2 regions of the Streptomyces nodosus genome follow, and region 1 is predicted to be linked to the other one. Evidence: riboswitches for the same ligand, from Rfam matches in the RefSeq annotation. Region 1 holds a riboswitch; the other holds the start of a gene.
The links. A riboswitch is a leader RNA that binds a small molecule or an ion and turns the genes downstream of it on or off. The one in region 1 is predicted to bind glycine.
Positions count from the first base shown of each region.

Region 1 (4,206 bases):
GGCCAGTTCGGCGGTCGACAGGATCACACCGCCGCGCGGGCCGCCCAGCGTCTTGTGGGTGGTGGTGGTGACGACATGGGCGTGCGGCACCGGGCTCGGGTGCAGCCCCGCCGCCACCAGGCCGGCGAAGTGCGCCATGTCGACCATCAGATAGGCGCCGACCTCGTCCGCGATCCGGCGGAATGCGGCGAAGTCCAGCTGCCTCGGGTAGGCCGACCAGCCCGCCACGATCAGCTTCGGCCGGGACTCCTTGGCAAGGCGCTCCACCTCGTCCATGTCGACGACACCGTCGGCACCGACGTGGTAGGCGACCACGTCGTAGAGCTTGCCGGAGAAGTTGATCTTCATGCCGTGGGTCAGGTGCCCGCCGTGGGCGAGGTCCAGACCCATGATCGTGTCGCCGGGCTTGAGCAGCGCGAACATCGCGGCCGCGTTGGCCTGCGCGCCCGAGTGCGGCTGCACATTGGCGTGCTCGGCGCCGAAGAGCTCCTTGACGCGGTCGATGGCGATCTGCTCGACCACGTCGACGTGCTCACAGCCGCCGTAGTAGCGGCGGCCCGGGTAGCCCTCGGCGTACTTGTTGGTGAGGACGGAGCCCTGGGCCTCCATGACCGCGGCCGGGGCGAAGTTCTCCGAGGCGATCATCTCGAGGGTGGACTGCTGACGGTGCAGCTCGGCGTCGACCGCGGCGGCCACGTCCGGGTCGAGCTCATGCAGAGGTGTGTTCAGAAGCGACATGTGCTGCTACGACTCCTCAGCCGGCGATGTGGGCGGCGTACTCGTCGGCGGAGAGCAGGTCGTCCTGCTCCTGGGTGACCCGCACCTTGAACAGCCAGCCGCCCTCGAAGGGCGCGGTGTTCACCAGCGACGGGTCGTCCACCACGGCCTCGTTGACCTCGGTGATCTCACCGGTGACCGGGGAGTACAGATCGCTCACCGACTTGGTCGACTCCAGCTCGCCGCAGGTCTCGCCCGCGGTCACCGTGTCACCGACCTCCGGGAGCTGTACGAAGACGACATCGCCGAGCGCGTTGGACGCGTGCTCCGTGATGCCGACCGTCGAGACGCCGTCCTCGGCGTCCGACAGCCACTCGTGCTCCTTGCTGTAGCGCAGCTGCTGGGGGTTGCTCATGTCTGAATTCTCCTGTACGCGGGGAGTGGAGGTGAAAGGGGGACCGCCGGGGCGCTCACGAGCGGACGGGACATGCCCGGGGGCACGCCCCGGCTCGCGCCCGGTGGCTGCTACTTCTGGCGCTTGTAGAACGGCAGCGCCACGACCTCGTAGGGCTCGTGCTTGCCACGGATGTCGACCCCGACGCCGGGCGTGCCCGGGACGGAGTGCGGGGCGTCCACGTACGCCATCGCGATCGGCCGGCCCAGCGTGGGGGAGGGGGCACCGGAGGTGACCTCGCCGATCACCTCGCCACCGAAGACCACCGGGTATCCGGCGCGCGGGACGCGACGGCCCTCGGCGACCAGGCCCACCAGGACGCGCGGCGGGTTCTTCTCGGCGCGCTCGGCGGCCTCGACCAGCGCGGCGCGGCCGACGAAGTCGCCCTCCTTCTCGAACTTCACGACCCGGCCGAGACCGGCGTCGAAGGGGGTCAGGGAGGTGCCGAGCTCATGCCCGTACAGCGGCATCCCCGCCTCCAGGCGCAGCGTGTCCCGGCAGGAGAGGCCGCAGGGCACCAGACCCACCGGGGCGCCCGCCTCGGTCAGCGCCCGCCACAGGCCCTCGGCGTGCTCGGGGGCGGCGAACAGCTCGAAGCCGTCCTCACCGGTGTAGCCGGTGCGCGCGAGGAGCACCGGGACCCCGGCGACCGTGGCGGACAGGCCCGCGTAGTACTTCAGGCCGTCCAGATCGGCGTCGGTCAGCGAGCCGAGGACGCCGGCGGACTCCGGGCCCTGGATCGCGATCAGCGCATAGGCGTCCCGGTCGTCCCGCACCTCGGCGTCGAAGCCCGTGGCCCGCTCCACCAGGGCGTCCAGCACGACCTGGGCGTTGGAGGCGTTGGCGACGACCAGGTACTCCCGCTCCCCGAGCCGGTACACGATGAGGTCGTCGAGGATGCCGCCGTCCTCGCGGCAGATCATGGTGTAGCGGGCGCGGCCCACGCCGACGGAGGAGATGTTGCCGACCAGGGCGTGGTCCAGGAGCCGGTTCGCCTCGGGTCCGGTCACCGTGATCTCGCCCATGTGCGAGAGGTCGAAGAGACCCGCCTTGGTGCGGACGGCGAGGTGCTCGTCGCGCTCGGAACCGTACCGCAGGGGCATGTCCCAGCCGGCGAAGTCGGTCATCGTGGCGCCGAGCGAACGATGCAGGGCATCGAGCGCGGTACGGCGCAGGGGGCTACTGCTCATCGGTTGTGCTCCCAGGGCGATGGGGTCCCCCGCGCGAGCGGACGCCGAGCGTGGGGAGGGCGAGGTCGTTCCTCCCCATCTGTCATCGGAACCTGAGAGGTTCGCCATGACTCCGCGCGGCGGTCGTCACGGCTTGCACCTTGGGTGGAGCCACCGGAAGCGGCCCGCTTTTCAGATGTGCCTCGCCCGCGCGGTATAGGGGCCTGAGAGATTCAAGGGAGGGACTTGCTCCTTCGGCGCCCGGACGCAGATGCGTACCCGGAACTCTCCCGCGCGGATTCAAGCGGCCGGTATGCAGTTGGCGCGGACATCATTGCACGCCACACCCGCCCCGTGGCAGGGCCCATGTCCGTCACCGGGCTGTGGCGTTTCCCGCACCGGAACGTGAACCTGGCGCATTACCTTTTCTTTGCATTCGGCGGAGGCGGGTATCCCTGCCTTCGGGAGCGCGCTGCCAGGGAGGGCATGACGGTGAACAGGACCACGGTGTACGCCACGGCGCCGGACGTCACGGCGCCCGCACGGCCCGGGACGGGGACCCGGCGGGAGCGCGGGCCGGCGGGGCCCGGCGGGATCCGCGATCTGCGCGGGAGCGCCGGCCGCGGTCCGCACCGGCTCACCTTCGGGGCCGGCGATCTGGTCGTCGTCGCCGGTCTGCCCGGCGGCGGCAAGTCCACCCTGATGCGGCGCGCCGTGCGGGGCTTACGGGTCGACTCCCAGGACACCCGGGAGCGCTGGGACGGGCACCTGGCCCGCTTCCTCCCCTACGCGCTCTACCGCCCGCTGGTCCGGCTCACCCACTACACCGCCCTGCGCCGGGCGCTGCGCGCGGGCACCGGGGCCGTCGTGCACGACTGCGGCACCCAGAGCTGGGTGCGCAACTGGCTGGCCAGGGAGGCCCGGCGCCGCGGCGGCACCCTCCATCTGCTGCTGCTCGACGTCACCCCGGACACGGCCCTGGCGGGACAGCGGGCGCGCGGCCGGGGCGTCTCACGGCGCGCGTTCCTCAGGCACCGCCGGGCCACCCGCCGTCTGCTGCGCTCGGTGGAGGAAGGCCGTCCGCCCCACGGCTGCGGCTCGGTGGTGGTGCTCGACCGGGACGCGGCGGACGTCCTGCGCGGGATCGACTTCGCGGACCGAGCCACCTCGCCCGGCCACCCGCTAGCCTTTTCAGCCACAACAGCGGTTCTGAGCAGGCGGTAGGCAGATGGACTTCCAGGCGGACCTTCCCGCGGGCATTCCCCCACAGGCGCACCCCCATCCGCACGGCGGATGGCCGGGCAACGAACTGGAGGAGGTGCTCTCCGCCTCACTCGGCGTCCCCTCGTCCGGCGCCCGCATCGTCGAGGTCCTCGCCCGGAGCTTCCTGTGGGTGCCGTTGCCCAACGGCGGCGGCCCGCACAGCGAGTCCCTCGACCTGCCCACGATGGAGCTGGCGGGCCAGGCGTACGTGCCGGTGTTCAGCTCGGAGGAGCAGTTCCGCCAAGTCGTCGGCACCCATATGTCGTTCACGATCGCGCCCGCCGTCGAGTTCGCGCGCGGGCTGCCCCCGCAGGTCGGCCTGGCGCTCAACCCGGACGGGGTGGTCGGCGCCCCGCTGCCGCCGGAGGTGGTGGCCGAACTGTGCCGCGGCGGGAACACCCCGCTGGGCGGGCCCGTCACCGGGGGCCGTGTCCGGCTCTTCGAGCCCGACTGGCAGGACGATCCGGTGGACCTTCTCGCCGCCGCCTCCGCCGAGTTCGAGGCGACCGGTCTGGTGCTCACCGCGCGCCGCTGCCTGGCCGCGATCGAGACCGCCGACCCGGTGATGTTCATCGGCGTCGAACTCTCCTCCTGGGAGGCGGA
Region 1 is NZ_CP023747.1:5,196,111-5,200,316, forward strand. Features, by position in the region: gene glyA (serine hydroxymethyltransferase) at 1-738, opposite strand, end outside; gene gcvH (glycine cleavage system protein GcvH) at 755-1,132, opposite strand; gene gcvT (glycine cleavage system aminomethyltransferase GcvT) at 1,243-2,361, opposite strand; glycine riboswitch at 2,431-2,542, opposite strand; glycine riboswitch at 2,543-2,643, opposite strand; gene CP978_RS23520 (AAA family ATPase) at 2,827-3,564, shown strand; gene CP978_RS23525 (enhanced serine sensitivity protein SseB) at 3,569-4,206, shown strand, end outside.

Region 2 (4,206 bases), 3.8 Mb from region 1:
AGCCCAGCGGGATCATTCCGCGGTCGAGGGCGTAGTCCCGGTCGGACAGCCGGCGCAGATAGCGCAGCATCGCGGTCTCGGAGCGGTGCTGGTGGAAGACGGGGTGCGTGAGGTAGTCACCGGTGCGCAGCAGCGACTGCGGGAGCGCGTCCTCGGTGCTCGCGTCCAGCGCCTCGACCTCGCCCTCGACGCCGAACGCGGCCCATACGGCATCCAGCTGGGCCCGCCCGGTCGTCTCGTCGCAGGCGATCGAGACCTGGTCGGCGTCGACCGGACGCAGATTGACGCCCCGCTCGAGGGCGGCGGCGACCACCTCGGCGGCCCGCCCGGGCACCCGCGCGGTGAGGGTGTCGAAGTAGGCGCCGTGGACGACCTCGACCCCGCCCGCGGTGAGACCGGCGGCGAGGACCGCGGCATAGCGGTGGGTGCGCCGCGCAATGGTCCGCAGCCCCTCCGGGCCGTGGTGGACGGCGTACATACCGGCCATCACGGCGAGCAGCACCTGGGCGGTGCAGATGTTGCTGGTGGCCTTCTCGCGGCGGATGTGCTGCTCCCGCGTCTGCAGGGCGAGCCGGTAGGCCTTGTGGCCGTCCGCGTCCACCGAGACGCCCACCAGCCGGCCGGGCAGGCTGCGGGCGAACTTCTCGTGCACCGCCATGTAGCCGGCATGCGGGCCGCCGAAGCCCATCGGCACGCCGAAGCGCTGCGTCGTACCGATCGCGATATCGGCGCCCAGCCCACCGGGCGAGGCCAGCAGGGTCAGCGCCAGCAGGTCGGCGGCGACGGTGACCACCGCGCCCAGCCCGTGCGCCTGCTCGATGACCGGCTTGATGTCCCGCACGGCACCGGAGGCGCCCGGGTACTGGATGAGCACACCGTTGATCTCGCGCTCGGCGATCCCGGCGGGGATGCCCTCGGCGAGGTCGGCGACGACCACCTCGACGCCCGTGGGTTCGGCACGGGTCCGGATCACGGCGACGGTCTGCGGCAGCGCGTCCGCATCGACCAGGAAGAGGCCCTTCTTGTTCTTGCCCATGCGCCGGGACAGCGCCATCGCCTCGGCGGCGGCCGTGCCCTCGTCGAGCAGGGACGCGCCGGAGGTCGGCAGGCCGGTGAGGTCGGCGACCATGGTCTGGAAGTTGAGCAGGGCCTCCAGACGACCCTGGGAGATCTCCGGCTGGTAGGGCGTGTACGCGGTGTACCAGGCCGGGTTCTCCAGCACGTTCCGCAGGATCACCGGCGGCGTGAAGGTGCCGTGGTAGCCGAGACCGATCATGGAGTCCACGACCTGGTTGCGGCCGGCGAGCGAACGCAGCTCGGCGAGCACCTCGGGCTCGGTGCGCGCACCGGGCAGGTCCAGCGCGTCGGCGTTCTTGATCACATCGGGGACGGCTGCGGCCGTGAGCTCGTCGAGCGAGCCGTAGCCGACCTGCGCGAGCATCTTGGCCCGCGCCTCCTGGTCCGGCCCGATATGGCGCTGCTCGAAAGGTGTGCCCCGTTCGAGCTCGGAGAGCGGAATGCGATGGGCGGTCATTGCGGAGGCCTCCTGGTCTGACGCGACCTGCGAGGGGCACCACGGCGCGGGTACCCGGACGGCCTCCCCCTCTGTCATCTCAACCTGAGAGCTTCACCGGTCCGCCCGAGGGCGCTCCGGTTTTCACCGTCGGTGAGGGCGGAGTCCGTCGAGACCCGCCCTGCTTTCCAGAGTGACCTCGTCCGTGCGGTACGTGAGCCTGAGAGATTCCGGGGAGGGTTTGCTCCTTCGGCGCCTCCGGACCGTTCCGGAGGACTCTCCCGCACGGGGTCAACAGCCGCTTGCCAGACTACCAGCGGCGACAACCAGGGGTTTTCGAGTGGCCGCCTGGCCCGATGTGCACTTTTGTAGTGCTTGATACGCACTTCTGCAGTGGTGACGGATGGGTGAGGAACAGGCTGGAGGGCCCGTGAAGACCGAGATCGACCCGCGCAACCTGATAGGCCGCAAGGCGTTCGACCGCAACGGGAACAAGATCGGCACGATAGACGAGGTCTACCTCGACGACGCGACCGGTGTGGCCGAGTGGGCGGCCATCCGGACCGGCCTGTTCAGCAGGGACGCCTTCGTCCCGCTGGAGCCCAGCGAGCTGGTGGAGGGCGCGCTCTGGGTCCCCTTCGAACGGGCCCTCATCAAGGACGCCCCCGACTTCGGCGTCGGTCGTCATCTCTCACCCGAGCAGGAGCTCCAGCTCTACCACCACTACGGGCTTGACGTGGCGGCGCCGCCTCCGCCGCCGGACCGCGACTTCGGCCGTCTCGCGGGGTCCGACGGGGCCTGAGGCCCGGTAGTAGGCCGGTCGGGCCCCCTGAGCACCAGGGGCAGCGGATCCGCCGGCTCCAGCAGGGGGTCGTCGGTGCGGAAGGTACGGACGCGTCCCGGCCCCGAGTGGGGCGTCTCGAACCGTACGGTGACCCGGCCGAGGCCGCTGCCCTGCACCCATCCGTGCCCGTACTCGGCGTGCCGGACGTCATGGCCCGAACGCCAGAGGTGCTCGGACGACGGTTCCCGCTGCTCATCCGCGGGCGGGGGCGTCTCGTCCGTCTCCGGCTGCTCGGCCGGTCCGGTCTCCCCCGCGGCCAGGTGCGCCTGGGCGAAGAGGTCCTCCTGGGTGTAGTCGGCGAGACCGCTGACGCCGACGCCGAGCAGCCGTACCCCGCCGGTGGTGTCCACGGAGTCAAGGAGCCGTGCGGCCGCCTCCCGCACCACCGCGGGGTCGTCCGTGGGCCCGCGCAGGGTCTCGGAGCGGGTCAGGGTGGAGAAGTCGTATCTGCGCACCTTGAGCACGATGGTCCGCCCCGACAGGCCGGCCTCGCGCAGCCTGCGCACACAGCGGTCGGCGAGCCGCTGCACCTCCAGACCGACCCGGACCCGGTCGTGGATGTCGATGTCGTAGGTGTCCTCGACCGAGACCGACTTGGTCTCCCGCTCGGCCACCACCGGCCGCTCGTCCTGCGCCAGCGCCATCGCGTACAGCGCGTGCCCATGGGCCTTGCCGAGCAGCCGGACGAGTTCGTCCTCGCCCGCGTCGGCGATCTCCTCGACGGTGGTGATCCCGGCGCGCCGCAGATGGTCCCCGGTGGCCGGGCCCACCCCCGGCAGGGTCCGCACCGACATCGGGCCGAGCAGCGCGCGCTCGGTGCCCGGCCGTATCAGCACCAGTCCGTCCGGCTTGGCCTGCTCGGAGGCGATCTTCGCGAGCATCTTGGAGACGGCGAGCCCGACCGAGCCCGTGAGACCGGTGCCGGTCCGGATGTCCGCGCGCAGCCTCGTCCCGGTCCGCCGCGCCGACTCCTCGTCCCAGGCCGCTCCCCCGGCCTCCAGATCCACGAACGCCTCGTCCAGGCTCAGCGGCTCCACCAGCGGCGACAGGTCCCGCAGCAGCCCCATCACCTGCTCGCTGATCGCCCGGTAGAGACCGAAACGCGGCACCAGATACGCGGCGTTCGGGGCGAGCCGGCGTGCCTGGGCCATGGGCATCGCCGAGTGCACCCCGAGGGCCCGTGCCTCGTAGGAGGCGGTGGCGACCACTCCGCGCGGGCCGAGCCCGCCCACCACGACCGCCTTCCCGCGCAGACTCGGCTTGGACGCCTGCTCCGCCGAGGCGTAGAAGGCATCCATGTCGAGATGCAGGACGGTGGGCGCGGTTCTCACATCTCCGATGCTGCCCTACGCCACTGACAACGGGCTCGCTCGCCGGAGGCGCGCCTCAGACGGCCCGGTTGCGCCGCCGTGCCAGTTCGTCCGCCGGATTGTGGCCGACGATGGTCTCCCCCGTGTCGACGCGCTCGCCGTGCAGCTGGGACAGCGCGCTCTCCACGTCCCGCCAGACGACGCCCACCGCGATGCCGAAGATGCCCTGCCCGCCCTGGAGCAGGGCGTGCACCTCGTCCGAGGAGGTGCACTCGTACACCGTGGCGCCGTCGCTCATCAGCGTCATCCGCTCCAGGTCGCGGAAACCGCGCTCCCTGAGGTGCTGGACGGCGCTGCGGATGTTCTGCAGCGACACACCGGTGTCGAGGAACCGTTTGACGATCTTCAGAACGACAACATCACGGAAGCTGTACAGCCGCTGTGTGCCCGACCCATGGGCGGGGCGCACGCTCGGCTCGACGAGACCCGTGCGGGCCCAGTAGTCCAGCTGGCGGTAGGTGATGCCCGCGGCGGCGCAC
Region 2 is NZ_CP023747.1:1,433,818-1,438,023, forward strand. Features, by position in the region: gene gcvP (aminomethyl-transferring glycine dehydrogenase) at 1-1,534, opposite strand, end outside; glycine riboswitch at 1,712-1,807, opposite strand; gene CP978_RS06515 (PRC-barrel domain-containing protein) at 1,944-2,315, shown strand; gene CP978_RS06520 (DNA polymerase IV) at 2,237-3,688, opposite strand; gene CP978_RS06525 (MerR family transcriptional regulator) at 3,744-4,206, opposite strand, start outside.
Region 2: it holds a riboswitch for glycine, as region 1 does, so the genes downstream of both, gcvP (aminomethyl-transferring glycine dehydrogenase) here and gcvT (glycine cleavage system aminomethyltransferase GcvT) in region 1, are expected to answer to the same signal.